2 regions of the Limosilactobacillus sp. genome follow, and region 2 is predicted to be linked to the other one. Evidence: riboswitches for the same ligand, from Rfam matches in the RefSeq annotation. Region 2 holds a riboswitch; the other holds the start of a gene.

Evidence for each region. A riboswitch is a leader RNA that binds a small molecule or an ion and turns the genes downstream of it on or off. The one in region 2 is predicted to bind lysine.
Region 1: linked by a shared signal. The riboswitch ahead of LKE23_RS05015 (amino acid permease) and the one ahead of lysA (diaminopimelate decarboxylase) in region 2 are both predicted to bind lysine.

Annotation. Positions count from the first base shown of each region.
Region 1 is NZ_JAKVPE010000001.1:1,022,064-1,030,114, reverse strand. Features, by position in the region: gene LKE23_RS05035 (threonine/serine exporter family protein) at 1-272, shown strand, start outside; gene LKE23_RS05030 (threonine/serine exporter family protein) at 285-752, shown strand; gene LKE23_RS05025 (phosphatase PAP2 family protein) at 807-1,481, shown strand; gene LKE23_RS05020 (GNAT family N-acetyltransferase) at 1,548-1,994, shown strand; lysine riboswitch at 2,007-2,180, shown strand; gene LKE23_RS05015 (amino acid permease) at 2,263-3,747, shown strand; gene LKE23_RS05010 (deoxynucleoside kinase) at 3,861-4,502, shown strand; tRNA gene LKE23_RS05005 (tRNA-Val) at 4,568-4,640, shown strand; tRNA gene LKE23_RS05000 (tRNA-Leu) at 4,644-4,725, shown strand; tRNA gene LKE23_RS04995 (tRNA-Gly) at 4,817-4,888, shown strand; tRNA gene LKE23_RS04990 (tRNA-Arg) at 4,894-4,967, shown strand; tRNA gene LKE23_RS04985 (tRNA-Pro) at 5,020-5,093, shown strand; gene LKE23_RS04980 (histidine phosphatase family protein) at 5,163-5,786, opposite strand; gene serC (3-phosphoserine/phosphohydroxythreonine transaminase) at 6,077-7,150, shown strand; gene LKE23_RS04970 (phosphoglycerate dehydrogenase) at 7,167-8,051, shown strand, end outside.
Region 2 is NZ_JAKVPE010000001.1:112,990-121,040, reverse strand. Features, by position in the region: gene dapA (4-hydroxy-tetrahydrodipicolinate synthase) at 1-670, opposite strand, end outside; gene LKE23_RS00550 (N-acetyldiaminopimelate deacetylase) at 687-1,835, opposite strand; gene dapD (2,3,4,5-tetrahydropyridine-2,6-dicarboxylate N-acetyltransferase) at 1,848-2,558, opposite strand; gene lysA (diaminopimelate decarboxylase) at 2,597-3,910, opposite strand; lysine riboswitch at 4,006-4,188, opposite strand; gene LKE23_RS00535 (aspartate kinase) at 4,399-5,757, shown strand; gene dapF (diaminopimelate epimerase) at 5,771-6,772, shown strand; gene LKE23_RS00525 (sulfite exporter TauE/SafE family protein) at 6,846-7,598, opposite strand; gene LKE23_RS00520 (ribose-phosphate diphosphokinase) at 7,667-8,051, opposite strand, start outside.

The DNA of each region.
Region 1 (8,051 bases), 910 kb from region 2:
GCAAGTTTAAGATCCAGTACCTGGGGGAGTTCTGCTCGTCTCTGGTAATCGGTTTTTTGGCCGTGATGATGGTTAAACTGGGCTGGGCCCACGACATCAACGACATCATCATCGGTGCCGTCATGCCCCTGGTGCCCGGTATTCCGCTGACCAACGCCGCCCGCGACCTGGTGTCCGGCAACCTGATCAGTGGACCGACGCGGGGAATTGAGGCGATTCTGACGGCCGTGGCGATCGGCAGCGCGATCGTAATTGTCCTGCACTTTGTTTAGGAGGGGAAAGAGATGCATTATTGGTTAAACTTATTGCTGCAGTTTTTTCTTTCCTACATTTCGACCATCTGCTTTGGGATCCTGCTTCACATCCCGGTAAAGGCCTATAACGTTGCCGGGATCATCGGTGGGGGCTCCTGGGTGGTCTACTGGATCATGTACTACCAGCAGGGCGTGGGCCTGTCCTTTAGCAACCTCGCCGCGGCCGTTCTGATCGCCATCTGCAGCCGTTTTGCCGCCCAGCACAAGAAAATGCCGACGATTGTCTTCGAGGTTCCCGCCCTGGTGCCATTCGTGCCCGGGGGCCAGGCCTACAAGATGGTCCGCAACTTTGCGATCGGCAACTACCACCTGGTGACCTTTTACTTCTACCAGGTGGTGGTGATCGTCGGGGCAATTACGCTTGGCTTCGGGCTGGGCGAACTGCTGAACCGGATAATTCATTATCGCCGGTGGCGGAGTGTTAAAAGGACCCGTTGATGTGGTATACTCAATTGAAATCAATATTTGAAAATTAGGAGATAAAGCACAAAAATGTTTATTGAACGTGACGACCACCGCTTACGGCGCTTTGTCGTTGGCGGCGTGTTCTTTCTTGTTTTAATGCTGCTGATCATGTTTAACTCGTCGGTGGCAACGATGGTGGACGCGGTTTTGCAATCACTGTTTACCGGCCAGCGGCTTGAGGGGGCGGGATGGTTCCACGCCCTGATGACCCTCTTGTCCTTTTTGGCTAAGCCAACGATGGACATCATCTGGATCCTGATCATTGCCGTGGTCCTCTGGCTCAAACGCTACCAAATTCCGGCGCTGTGGGCGGTTTGTACCCTGCTTGGTGGGGACGTCTTCGGTGAGCTTTTCAAGCACATCGTCAAGCGGGCCCGGCCGGCGCAGCACCTGGCGGCCGACGACGGCTACAGCTTCCCGAGCGGTCACGTGCTGGGCTTCTTCCTGGTGGCCGCGGTGCTTCTGCTGATCGTGGTTCCACTGATCCGCAAGCATTCGACGCGGACGATCTGCCAGCTGCTGATCGTCTTTGCTGTCTTCTTCCTGGCCGTTTCCCGGGTGTACCTCTACGCCCACTGGCCGTTCGATACGATCGGGGCAATGCTTCTGGCCTACACTTGGCTGCAGGTGGCCGAATGGCTCTACGTGGCCTGGGCGCCGCGCCTCTTGCGGGTTCCGTTTTTATCGAGTTCTGAAATTTAATTTAATGAGGAGAAAAGCCGTGGCAACGCGGCTTTTTAGTTTGCCATGATTAGGACCAACAGATTATTGATTGAGCGGGCGACCAGCGGGGACGCAGCAGGCCTGCAAAAATTATTGAGCGATCCGCGGGTGACTGGACCGAGCCATCTGCTGATTTCACCCACGTTAGCGGCCAGCCAGTTCTTGATCCAATCCCGTCATCCACTTGCCATCCGGCGCCGCACCGCCCCGGAAAAAATCATTGGCCTGCTCTTCCTGACGGCGACGGGGGCCAACCAGTGGGAGCTCGGCTACCTCCTCCAGGTGGCCGACTGGAATCGGGGACTGATGACCGAGGCCCTAACCGGGGTGGTGAACCGCCTAAAAGTGGGGACAGTGCTTGAAGCGACGGTTGACCGCACGAACCCGGCCTCGGCGCGGGTTCTGGAGAAAATTGGCTTTCAGCAAACCACCGCTGATGCCCGACAGACGACCTGGCGCTACCAAAAAAGACTTGCGTCAGAAAAAGATTAGAGTATAATTAGAAAATAATGAAGAGGTTGCACTGCTGATTAGTAGCCACGGTGAGGTGAGTGAGCACCTGAAGCCGCGGTGAAAGGGAGCAGTGCCGAAACGGGGACGTCCTTACTAGCGTTCCTTGTTGGGCCATCGTCAAAGAGGCGGTGGACTGTCGCAATGCTGCGGGGCGCTTCCGGAATAGATTCAAAAGAACGTTGATTGAGTCTTCTTGCGGGTGCCCTCGGTAAGAAGGCTTTTAATTTACTATTGGAGGAATGAGTTTATGGCAGATAGCACAGATCATTCGACCGGCCATATGAAACGGTCGTTGCAGACCCGGCACCTGTCGATGATTGCCCTTGGGGGAACCATCGGGACCGGGCTGTTCATTACCAGTGGGGAGGCAATCTCCACTGCCGGGCCAGGTGGGGCGCTGGTTGCCTACATCGTGATGGGCTTCATGGTCTACTTCTTGATGACCAGTCTCGGGGAAATGGCCACCTACATGCCGCTGACCGGATCGTTTTCTGCTTATTCAACAAAGTTCGTCGACCCGGCACTGGGCTTTGCGATGGGCTGGAACTACTGGCTGAACTGGGCGGTAACGATCCCGGTTGAGGCGACGACGGCCGGCATCATCATGAACTACTGGCTGCCGAACGTTCCGCAATGGGTCTTCAGCGTGGCGGTGCTGGCCCTGATCTTTATCATCAACTACCTCTCCGTGCGTTCCTACGGGGAAACGGAGTACTGGCTGGCCCTGATCAAAATCGTGACCGTCATCGTCTTCCTGATCATCGGGGTGGCAATCATTCTGGGAATCATGGGCGGTCACGCGGTCGGCCTGAGCAACTTCCACTACAAGAAGGCACCGTTCGTCGGTGGGATCCCGTCGATCATCAGCGTCTTCCTGATCGCCGGGTTCTCCTTCCAGGGGACCGAGCTGGTCGGGATTACCGCCGGTGAAGCCAACGATCCCGAACACTCCGTCTCCAAGGCCATCCACTCGACCTTCTGGCGGATCCTGATTTTCTACATCTGCACGATCTTCGTAATCGCCTGCATCCTGCCGTACACTGACAAGAACCTGTTGAACCAGGACGTTTCCAACGTGACGATGAGTCCGTTTACGATCGTCTTCAAGCGGGCCGGCTTGGCAGTGGCGGCCAGCATCATGAACGCGGTCATCCTGACGGCCGTGGTTTCATCGGCCAACTCCGGGCTCTACGCTTCGACGCGGATGCTCTTCTCCCAGGCGCGGGAAGGCTACGCATGGCGTTTCCTGGGCTACGTCAACAAGCGGGGGATTCCGATCTACGCCCTGCTGGGGACGATGCTGGTTTCTACTTTGATTTACCTGACCCAATTCATCGGACCTCAGGCCTACAACTACCTGATTAGTGCCTCCGGGCTGTGTGGGTTCATCGCCTGGCTGGGGATCGCCGCCTCGCACTGGCGGTTCCGGCGGGCCTACATTGCCCAGGGGCGTGACCTCAACGACCTCAAGTACCGGTCGGCCTTCTTCCCGTTTGGCCCGATCTTCGCCTTTATCCTCTGCTTCATCGTTATCTGTGGGCAGAACGTCAACGCCTTCATTAAGCTGGATTGGCAAAACATTGCCATCTCCTACATGAGTGTGCCGATCTTCTTGATCCTGTTCATTTACTACAAGGTGCGTTACAAGACCCACCTGATCCCACTCGACCAGGTTGACCTGTCGCGGAGCACCAAGGGTGAGAAGTACGTACCAGATGATGAGGCTAATTAAAACCCAACCACAAAATATGGCCACTTTTTGGTGGTCATTTTGTTTTTAAATGTTAGAATGGTAATCGTGAATTTTACCAAGAAGAATTTTAATGAGAAAGGGATAGTTACGAAATGATTGCTTTAGCAGGAACAATCGGGGCCGGCAAGACCAGCCTGACCCAGCTTCTGGCCAACCACTTGAACAGCCAGGCCTTTTATGAATCCGTCGACGACAACAAGATCTTGCCGCTCTTCTACGAGAACCCGAAGAAGTACGGCTTTTTGCTGCAGATCTACTTCTTAAACAAGCGCCTGGACGAGATCAAGGCCTCCTACAGCAACGACCTCAACGTCTTGGACCGGTCGATCTTTGAAGACGAGCTCCTGTTCAAGCTCAACGCCGACATGGGCCGGGCAACGGAGACGGAATCCGATATTTACTCCTCCTTGTTGAGCAACATGATGGAGGAGCTGCCGGACCAGGTGCACCAGAAGGCACCGAACCTCCTGATCACGATCAAGGTCTCCTTCGAAACGATGCTGCACCGGATCGAGAAGCGCGGCCGGGCCTACGAGCAGATCGCCAACGACCCGTCACTGTATTCCTACTACAAGAACTTGAACGACCGCTACGACGCCTGGTACGAAAACTACGACGAGAGCCCGAAGATGCTGATTGACGGGGACAAGTACAACTTCGTCGAGAACCCGACGGCGGCGACTGAGGTGCTGGGGATGATTGATCGCAAGCTGGCCGAATTAAATTTAAAGTAGGGTTTGACAAAGCAAACGATCGATGTTATATTAATTAAGCTGATTTGTTTCAGCTTAGTTCTTTTGGAGGATTAGCTCAGTTGGGAGAGCATCTGCCTTACAAGCAGAGGGTCACAGGTTCGAGCCCTGTATCCTCCATATGCGGATGTGGCGGAATTGGCAGACGCGCAAGATTTAGGATCTTGTATCTTTTGATGTAAGGGTTCAAGTCCCTTCGTCCGCATTCAGCTTTTCAAAAAAAGGCTGTTGACAATTCCGAGGCCATCACGTATAATTAATAACTGTTGATACGGAATGTGTCAAAAACTTCATATGCGGAAGTAGTTCAGTGGTAGAACATCACCTTGCCATGGTGGGGGTCGCGGGTTCGAATCCCGTCTTCCGCTCTTATGCACCCATAGCGCAATTGGATAGAGTGTCTGACTACGAATCAGAAGGTTGAAGGTTCGACTCCTTCTGGGTGCATCATAAAGCGTGACAGTTATCTCCTTGAGATGGGTGTGGCGCTTCTTTTTTTCGGAAATTAGCTCAGCTTGGTAGAGCGCTGCGTTCGGGACGCAGAGGTCGCAAGTTCGAATCTTGTATTTCCGATTTTTTTATTTTAAAGTCAAAAGCTGTCAACCGACGAGAAGTTGGTTGGCAGCCTTTCAGTTTTTTGAGTTAGAAGTTTGGCTTGGCGGCCCGGTTGTAGTAAACGAGGTGCTGCTCCAGCGTTTGTGGATCAACGATGATCTTGGTGACGCTGCAGTTGTCCGGTTCAAGGATTTCCAAACCGTGGGCCCCGGTTGCGTTGGCCGCAAAGGAGCGGACCGTGAAGCCGTGGGTGACGATCAGGAGCCGCTCGGTGGGGTGGGCCTTGACGACGTCTTTGGTGAAGGCCAGGACCCGTTTTTGAACGTGGTCGAAGGTTTCGCCATGGGCCACTGGAGCATAGTTTGGTCGAACGTCATGGATCAGGTCGTAGAAAAGCGTGGGATACTGGGCCTCCAGCCGGGCATTTTCCTGGCCATCCCAGTCGCCATAGGAGATCTCCAGCAGGCGGCGGTCGGTGGCCACGGGCAGGTTCAAGCTTTGATTGAGGATCCGGGCGGTCTGAACGGTTCGACGCAGTGGTGATTGGTAAAGCGCGCTCAGGTTCAGTGGGTGGAAGACGGCCGCCAGCTCCTGGGCCTGTTTTATTCCGTCTTCGGTCAGCAGGGTGCGGTCATCATCAATGACGCCCTGCTTGAGCCCAGCGCGGTTAGCCGTGGTCTGGCCGTGGCGGACAATGTATAATTCAGTCATCGAGTTTTGCTCCTTTATTTTTTTAATTATTATACCGGATATTGACAAAAAATTAAATCGAGGTTAGAATTTAATTAATGATTTGTAATGCCCAAAAGGAGGGAGCACCATGATGAAGAATCTCAAGACAGTATTATTAAGCTCCTCCCAGTCTTCTAGCATTTAGAAGGCTGGCCTTTTGGGGTGGCCTTCACATGGTGGGGGCCACGAACTAGATTAGGATCCTAATCCAATGGTCTCCACGAACAGTGGGGGCCTTTTTTCGTACCAGACGATTTGGAGGGATCAACATGCCAATTTATAACTACGCCGCCGGTCCAGCTACCTTGCCACGGACCGTTCTCAAACAAGTTCAAGCCGAACTGCTCGATTACCATGGCTCTGGGATGAGCATTGTCGAGATTTCGCACCGTTCGCCACTCTTTGATGAGGTGCTCACCCAGGCTCACGACCGCGTCCTCAAGCTGATGCACCTGGGGGACGACTACGAGGCCCTCTTCCTTCAGGGTGGAGGCACCTTGCAGTTTACGATGGTGCCGCTGAACCTGGCCACCAGATATCACCGCGTTGCCTACGCTAATACCGGTCACTGGTCAGAGCGGGCGATTGAGGAAGCCGAGAAGATCCCTGGGCTGACGGTCGACACGGTCACGGATGCGGGCCCCGACTTTACGACAATTCCGACCGTTCCCGAACTGCCGGCTGACACCTACGACTACCTGCACATCACCGGTAACAATACGATCTACGGCACGACCTACCACGAACTGCCGGAGACGACGGTGCCGCTGGTGGGGGACCTGTCGTCGAACTTTTTGGGGCAAACCTACGACTTCAAGCGTTTCGACCTGATCTATGCCGGGGCGCAGAAGAACCTGGCGCCGGCGGGACTGACGATCGTGGTCCTGAAAAAGCACCTTCTGGATCAGGAAAGCACCCTGCCAAGCATGCTGAACTACCCGGCCCTGGCGAAGAAGCACTCGACGCTCAACACGCCGCCGGTCTTCCAGATTTACGTCGCCAACCTAGTGATGAAGTGGCTTGAGGACCAGGGTGGGGTCGAAGCAATCAACGATCAAAACGTCAAGAAGTCCAACCTGATCTACGACTACCTGGCTGAATCGAAGCTCTTCACCAACAAGGTCGCGCCAGACGCCCGCTCGCTAACCAACATCCCGTTTACGACCGGTGATCCGGACCTGGATGCCGCCTTTGTCCAGGAAGCTGACCAGGCCGGCTTGAAGAACCTCAAGGGCCACCGGCTGGTCGGGGGAATGCGGGCCAGTCTCTATAACGCCATGCCATACGAAGGCGCGGTTGCCCTGCGCGATTTTATGGCGAAATTTGAACGGGAACACGCATAGATAAGGAGGAGCCCACATGTACAATATTAAAACCTACAACGCCATTGCCCAGGCCGGCCTGGCAGAATTTACCGACGACTACCGAATCAACCAGGACGCTGCCGCCCCGGACGCCTACATGATCCGCAGCGTTGACCTGCACGATCAGGAGTTCCCGGCCAGCTTAAAGGTGATTGCCCGCTGCGGTGCCGGCTTTAACAACATCCCCCTGGACCGGGCCTTAGAAGACGGGATCGCGGTCTTCAACACGCCCGGTGGCAATGCCAACGCGGTTAAAGAACTGGTGCTGGCGATCATGATCGATGCCAAACGGAACCTGATCAATGCGGCCAACTGGAGCGCTTCGGCCGCACCCGGCGCCGACATCACCCTGCGGACGGAGAAACAGAAGACCCAGTTCAGCGGCACGGAACTGCTGGGCAAGAAGCTGGCCATCCTGGGGCTGGGCCACGTCGGCTCGCTGGTGGCCAACGCCGCAATTGACCTGGGGATGGACGTCACCGGCTACGATCCCTACCTGTCGGTTGACTCGGCCTGGCACCTTTCGCCGGCAGTCAAGCGGGCGGCGACGATCAAGGAGACGGTTGCTGGGGCCGACTTTATCACGGTTCACGTACCAAAGAATGAGGAGACCACGGGCCTGATTGGCGCCAAGGAGATGGCGATGTTCAAACCGGGCGCGGTGCTGCTCAACTACTCCCGCCTGGGAATCGTCGACAATGCGGCCGTCCTGGCGGCCCTGGAGAACGGCCAGGTTGCCCACTACAGCACCGACTTCAGTGACGAGCAGATTCTGGGCAACGATCAAGTCACGATCACGCCTCACATCGGCGGTTCGACGAAGGAGGCCACGGCCAACTGCGCCCGGATTGCGGCCCGCGAGATCATGGACTACCTCGCC
Region 2 (8,051 bases):
GGTCGTACATCTGGCGCATTTCCTGGGCGTAGCAGTGGGAGGCCACGGAGATGACCCCGTTGGCACCGAGAACCCGGGCGGTCAGAGCCTGAGCATCCTCACCACTGAAGATGGCGAAATCATCGGCGGCGTGTTCAATGATGTATTCCATTTCCTCCAGGGAGGCACACTGCTTAACCCCGGCGATGTTTGGGTTGTGTGACAATTCGACCACGGTTGCGGCATCCATCTTGACCCCGGTCCGGCCCGGGATGTTATAGATGATAATTGGGATGTTGACCTGGTCGGCAACGGCGGTGAAGTGGGCGATCATCCCCCGCTGGTTCGGCTTGTTGTATGGCGGCACAACGACCAGGGCGTAGTCCACCCCGTCAATCTGAGCCACCTCGTTGGTGAAATCGATCGTCTCCTGGGTGTTGTTGCTCCCGGTCCCGGCAATCACCGGGAAGCGGCCGTCAATGATCTGGCCGAAGTGACGGTAGAGTTCCAGCTTTTCGTCGTGGGACAAAGTTGGCGTCTCACCGGTGGTCCCACCGATGACGAAACCGTTGCTCCCCTGGGCGATCAGGTGGTTGGTCAGCTTCTCCAGGCTGGCGAAGTCGAGTTCGTTCTGGTCATTAAATGGGGTCACGATTGCGGTCAGTAAATCAGCATTTTGTAAGCTTGTCATAATTTAATTCCTCCAATTAATTCTCTTGCATCCGATGGGTCAAAAAGCCGGTGATGGCGTCGACGCCCTTCTGAATGGCACTCTCCTTGGGCGTCAAGGTGGCGGAGTGCAACTGGGAGTCGTCGTCAACCCCCAGCCAGAACATCGTCCCCGGGAACTGGGCCAACAGGAAGCCGAAGTCCTCACCGGTCATCGCCGACGCGGTCTCAATAAAGTTCACGTCCGGAGCCTGCTGCATGTAGTCAATGAAGTTCTTCGTCAGGGCCGGGTTGTTTTCCACCGGCCAGTAGCCACCCTGATTGAGCTCTAGTTTGACCTCCATGTTAAAGCTGGCGCCGATCCCCTTACAGATCTCCTCTAAGCGGTGGTCAATTTTTTGAATCATCGTCTGGGTCAGCCCGCGGATCGTCCCCTCAATCCGGGTGTGGCCGGCAATGACGTTGCGAATGCTGCCACCCTGGATCTTGCCGAGGGTGATCACCCCGCTCTGGATCGGGTCAATACTCCGCGAGATGACGGTTTGGACCTGCATGATCAGGCTGGCGGCCGCCACCACCGTATCGTTGGCGTCCTGCGGGTAGGCGGCGTGCCCGCCCTTCCCCTCGAGGTCGATGTTGACCTCGGTAGTCCCGGCAAAGAGCGTTCCCATTCGGCAGCCGATCGCTCCGGCTGGCAAGTCGGGGTTATCGTGCAGGCCGTAGAATTCGTCCGGGCGCCACTTGCCGGTAAAGACGCCGTCCTCATAGGCCCGCTTGCCGCCGTAGTCGCTCTCCTCCGCCGGCTGGAAGAAGAAGAGCAGGTTGTCCTTGGGCTGGTGGTCGCTAAAGTAGCTCAGCACCCCCAGGGCGACGGTCATGTGGATGTCGTGCCCACAGGCGTGCATGACGCCCGGATGGTGAGAGGCATAGGGCAGCCCGGTCTGTTCCTCCACCGGCAGGGCATCGATGTCGGTCCGGTAGCCGATCGTTCGTTGCGGGGCGCTCCCGTGAACCAGGACCAGGATCGCGGTTGGCAGCTTTTCCGGCACCAGGATTTCCAGGCGGTCCTGATTAAATCCGTGAATAACTTTTAATAGGTAGTCATGGGTTTGAAACTCATGCAGGGCCAGCTCGGGAATCTCGTGCAGGTGGCGCCGGACCTGGATTAGTTGTTCTTCAGTCAGCATGACCGTCCCTCCTTAGAGCTTGCGCAGGTCATCTTCCAGGCCGGTCTTGCTCTTGGTCTGATCGTCGACGTTCTTGATGAACTTGGCGGGAACCCCGGCCACCATCGTGTGGGGAGCGACGTCCTGGGTGACGATTGCCCCGGCCGCCACGACGGCACCCTCGCCGACGTGGACGCCCTCGATCACGACCGCGTTGGCCCCGATCAGGACGTTGTCGTCAATCCGGACCGGCTGAGCGGAAGCGGGTTCTACCACCCCGGCCAGGACGGTTCCGGCACCGATGTGACAGTGCTTGCCGACGATTGCCCGGCCACCGAGGATGGCGCCCATGTCGATCATCGAGTCCGCACCGATCTCGGCACCAATGTTGATCGTCGCCCCCATCATGATGACGGCATTGTCACCGATCAGAACCTTGTCACGGATGATGGCGCCAGGTTCGATCCGGGCATTAATCCCCTTCAGATCAAGCAATGGCACGGCAGAATTGCGGGCGCTGTTTTCAATCCGGTAGTTGTCAATCACGTCCTGGTGCTGGTCGAGGAAGGGCTTGACGTCCGCCCAGTCGCCAAAGATGACCCCGCTGTGTGCTTCGGTAAAGTCATCGATTTGATCCGGGAAGGTCAGACCTGCCAAGTCCCCCTTCAGGTAAACCTTAACCGGGGTCTTCTTCGGGGCGTTGCCGATGTAGTTGATAATTGCTTGTGCGTCTAATTCTGCCATAATCAAAACTTCTTTCTACATATTAATAGGATTACAAATTACTGGGCGCGATAGGGACGGTCGAGGTGAACCAGGTCATCCAGGCTTTCCCGTTCGATCACAACCTGGGATTGACCGTTTTCGGCAAAGACCACCGCCGGCCGCGGATTGCGATTGTAGTTGGAGGCCATTGAATAACCGTAGGCCCCGGTGTCGAGCATTGCCAGGACATCCCCGGGCTTGGTTGCCGGCAGGCCCTGATCCTGACTCAGGATGTCGCCGGATTCGCAGTACTTGCCGGCCAGGCGAACGTGCTCCTTGATCGGGGCGTGGGGATCGCTGGCGAGGACCGTTTCGTACTCGGCCTGGTAGAGGGCGGGACGAATGTTGTCGCCCATCCCACCGTCAACGGTCACGTACGGCTTGAGCCCCGGCACGTCCTTGCGGGAACCAACCGTGTAGAGGTTGTAGCCGGCCGGGCCGACGATCGAGCGACCCGGTTCAATCCAGATGGCCGGCATCGCCAGGTCGGTCGAAGCAATCGCCTGCTTGATGGCCTTGATGATCGCGTCCACGAAGTCTTCCGGCATCAGTGGGTGATCGCCGCTGACGTAGCGGATCCCGAAGCCCCCGCCGACATTGATTACCCGCGCTTGATAACCATACTTTTCTTGCCAGTGGCTGGCAACTTCGACCAGCTTGTTGGCCACCCCTTCAAAGCCGGCCAGTTCAAAGATCTGCGAACCGATGTGGGCATGGAGCCCTTCCATTTCCATCCGCGGGTTGGCCAGCACCTTTTCCAGGGCCAGGTCGGCTTGGCCTGATGCGAGGTCAAAGCCAAACTTGCTGTCCACCTGACCGGTCTGGATGTACTTGTTCGTGTGGGCGGAAATTCCGGGCGTGATCCGCAACATCACCTTGATCTTGGCGTCCGCCTCTTCCAGGAGGTCCGCCAGCAGGTCGATCTCGTGGAAATTGTCCAGCATGATCACACCGACATGGTGGCGGATCGCCATCGCAAGCTCTTCTCTCGACTTGTTATTGCCGTGGAAGCTGACCCGCTCCATCGGGAAGCCGGCCTTGATCGCCGTGTAGAGTTCCCCGGCCGAAACGACGTCCACGTGGGCGCCCTCTGCTGCCGCCACCTGGTAGATGGCGACCGCCGCGAAGGCCTTGCTGGCGTAGCTGACCGCGTAGTCAACATCATTTTTTTCAAAGACCTTGCGGAAACGGCGGATCTGATCACGAATCTTGGCAACATCGTAGACCACCAGCGGCGTCCCATATTGCTTAGCCAACTCAATCGTGTCACAGCCCCCGACCGTCAGATGCCCGGCCGCATTAATCTCTTGCTCACTAATCTGCTCATTCATCTGCTATTCCCTCCATTGCTTTGCGTGGGGAATCGACTGTAAAAAAAGATCCACTGTCTGCGCAAACAAACAGTGGATTGTTAATTATCCATTTAATTTGTCGATAGCGCAACGCAGGCTGATTATGTGTCCTGCGACAGTCCGTGACTTATTAGGCCACGCCCCAGCCAACCTAGCCCTGCCAGACTAAGCGCTTCGGCAGCCGCCCTGTTCGGCAATCATCCTTGCGTGGCTGGCTCCGATTGCTTACTAGTGTTGGCTGCGCCTCTTCGATTTATGTTTATAGCTTATACCAAATAATGAGAAAGTCAAGCGGGTAAATTAATTTTTCACAAATTAAATGAGTTGCTTATATGAAGTAAAACGTTATTCTATCGGGTTGATGAAATAAAACGGCTTGCTTATTTTAAGTTCCATGTTAAAATTCGGTTAAAATAATTTAGCAATAATTAGTAAGTCTAATTATCGCTCGCAAGGAGTCCTTAGCAATGAAAGTAGTAAAATTCGGTGGCAGCTCCCTGGCCGACGGGGAGACCTTTGCCCAGGCAATCAAAATCATCACGGCCGATCCCGAACGACGGGTGATCGTCACCTCCGCCCCCGGCAAGCGGACCCCCGATGACATCAAGGTGACCGACCTGCTGATCGAATACGCCCACCGGGTCATCAACAAGCAGCCCTACGACGACGTTCTCACCCAAATCATCAGCCGTTATCAGGCGATCGCCAAGTATTTCAACCTGCCCACTGAAAAACTAGCCGACCTGATCCAACGCCTCCACGACCTACCCGCCGGCAAGTACCCGAACAACCACTACCTGATGGCCGCCTTCAAGGCCCATGGGGAGCGGTCCAACGCCATGCTGATGGCGGCCGTCTTGAACCACCTTGGCTACGAGGCCCGCTTCGTGACGCCGACCGAGGCCGGGATCCGGGTTACCGGGACGCCCAATAACGCCAACGTCATCCCCGAAACCTACAGCCTGCTGGACCACTTCACGGCCAAGCAAAGCGAACTGCTCGTCTTCCCCGGCTTCTACGGGATCACCCTGGCCGGACACATCGCCACCTTCTCCCGCGGCGGCTCCGACATCACCGGGGCAATCCTGGCCCGCGGGCTCCACGCCGACCTCTACGAAAACTTCACTGACGTCGACGCCATCTACTCGGCCAACCCAAACGTCATCGACGACCCTGAGCCGATCGCCAAGATGACCTACCGTGAGATGCGGGAGCTCTCCTACGCAGGCTTCTCCGTCTTCCACGACGAGGCCCTGATTCCAGCCATTCAAGGCAACGTGCCGATCAACGTCAAGAACACCCAGCACCCGGAAAAGCCGGGAACGCTGATCGTGCCGGACAAGAACTTCCAACCCCGCGACATCGTCACCGGGATCGTCAGCGGCAAGCACTTCGCCGCCCTTTACCTGCACAAGTACCTGTTGAACAAGCAGATCGGTTTCACCCTGCGGATCCTACAAATCCTGGCCAAGCACGGCATCTCCTACGAACACATGCCGTCCGGGATCGATGACATCACGATCATCCTCGACCGTGACCAAATCAATGATCAGCTGATCGACGAAGTCAGCAACGAGATCCAGGAAACCGTCAACCCCGACCACCTCGAATGGATCGACAACTACGCGATCACGATGGTCGTCGGCGAGGGCATGCGCAACCGGGTCGGGGTCATCAATGATATTCTGGAGCCGCTGGCCAAGAACCACATCGCCGTGCCGATGATCAACCAGGGGGCCTCCCGGATCTCAATCATGATCGGGACCTTCGACAAGGACGCCGATAACGCCGTCCGCGCCATCTACCACCGTTTCTTCGCCAACTAAGGAGGAATTTTCTATGCCAACCCTATTGAAAGTCCATGGTTCAGCCAACCAATTCTTCATCCTCGACCAAACCACCTTAAAACAGCCCCTGACCGACGCCGAGCTCGCCGCCCTGGCACAGCAGCTCACCGATCCCCAGGAGGGCCTCCTCGGCGGTGCCGATGGGCTGCTGGTCGTCAATAAGCCGACCCGCCCCGGTTCACAGGCCCAGATGCGGGTCATCAACGCCGACGGGAGCGAGGCCACGATGTGCGGGAACGGACTGCGGACCGTGGCCCGTTACGTGGCGGAACGGGACGGCCTGGAGCACTTTGCCGTCGACACCCTGGACGCCAGTCTCCAGGTGCGCCGCCAGCCCGACCTGGCCACCGGCGTGCCCGCCTTTGCCGTCGAGATCTCGCCGGTCCGCTTCAACCGGGAGGCCCTGCCGTATGAAAAGCTTGGTCACGACCGCCTGCTTGGCACCCCGGTTCCCGAAATCTGGCCCCAGCTGACCTTCTCCGCCATCGCGGTGCCGAACCCGCACCTGATCTCCTTTGTCGACCGGCCCGCCCTGCAGGATGACGTTCTCGGCGTGATTGGGAAACGGCTCAACGGGACGAACCCCTACTTCACCGACGGGGTCAACGTCAACTTTGCCCACATCCTGGGGCAGAACCAATTATTCGTCCGGACCTATGAACGGGGCGTCGGCTTTACCAACGCCTGCGGGACCGGGATGTCGGCCACCAGCCTGGCCTTCGTCCTCCTTCATCCCGACCAGGCCAGCTTCGACCAGCCGATCGACGTCTTCAATCCGGGCGGCAAGGTCCGCACCATCATCCACTACGAAGATCAGCACTACTGGATCGAGCTGATCGGCAACGCCACCTTCACGGAAAGGATCACGGTGGACGAGGCCAGCTTGCACCAGGCAAACGTCAAGCCAGCACAGGTCCAGATCGAAAGCACCGGTGAACAGGCCGCCTACCAGAATTTCGTCAACCAGCTCCCCCACTTTGACCTGGTCGATTAGTTCTTCATCAATCTCAATGGTATTCAAAAAGTCATCGAAACCGCATTTTGCGTGTTTCGGTGGCTTTATTAATTTATCGCATTGAAACTATCCCCATGGTAGCAACGAAGATCCCCATGAAGAGCTTGACCAGAAAGGCCCGGGACGGCTTGTTGGTCAGCCAGATGATCACGGTTGGGGCGAGCACGGCCCCGGCCAGGGAACCCGCAATCAGCCCACCGGCCGCCTGCCAGTCAACGTTGCCCCCGGTGAGGTGCAGCAGGGCGCCGACGATCGACATGCCGACCAGCACGTAGGACGAGGTCGCCGAGGCGTTCTTCATCGGCACGCCAAGGATCAGCAGCCCGGCCGTGATTGGTCCCCCGCCGCTCAGGCCCGCGATGCCGACCATCAGGCCACCGAGGATCCCATAGAGGACGCTGGCCAGCCTTGGCGACAGGTGACGGTGCTTGCTGGGACGGTTGTGGTAGAGCTGATAAATGATCTGCAGGCCCAGAGCGACCAGGATCAGCCCGATCACGACCTTATAGATCTGCTGTGGGATGAGGGGCGAGATGAAAAAGCCGACGAAAATGCTTGGGATGGCTGCCAACATCATCCGACTCCCCAGTTTAAAATCGATCAGGCCCTTCCGGTAGTAGGACCAGGCACCGATCACCAGGGCCGGTAGCGCCGTCACAATTGAGGTCGCTGCCGCCGCGGCAGGAGCGAGGCGAAAGATCCCGGTCAAGACGCCGAGGTAGATCGCTCCCCCACCCCCGCCGAGCGAGATCACAAAGATTCCGACGAGAAAGCCAATTAAGATTAACGAAAGCAGCTGCAGCAATTTTCCTTCCCCTTTTCAAAATGCAAAAAAGTGTTGAACCGGTTTTACGTGGTCCAACACTTTATTTTTTAATTGTGATTGAAGAGCGTGTCGATAGACTGGTGGTTGTGGATCCGGACGAGCGCCTCGGCCAGCAGGTCGGCAACCGACAACCGAACCAGCTTCTTAAAGCACTTCTCCTCCGGCAGGTTGATCGTGTCGGTCACGATCATTTCCTCCAGGCCGGAGCCTTCCAGGGTGTTGACCGCATCCCCGGACAGGACGGCGTGGGTAGCCACCCCGTAGATCTTCTTGGCGCCGAACTTCTGCAATGCCGCCGCCGACAGTTTCATCCGCACGCCGGTGTCTACGATGTCGTCGACGATGATGGCGTTGCGGTCCTTGACGTCCCCGATGACGTATTCAGGCACCTCCTGGTTGTCCCGCTCCCGAACCTCATCTGCCCGGTTGTCG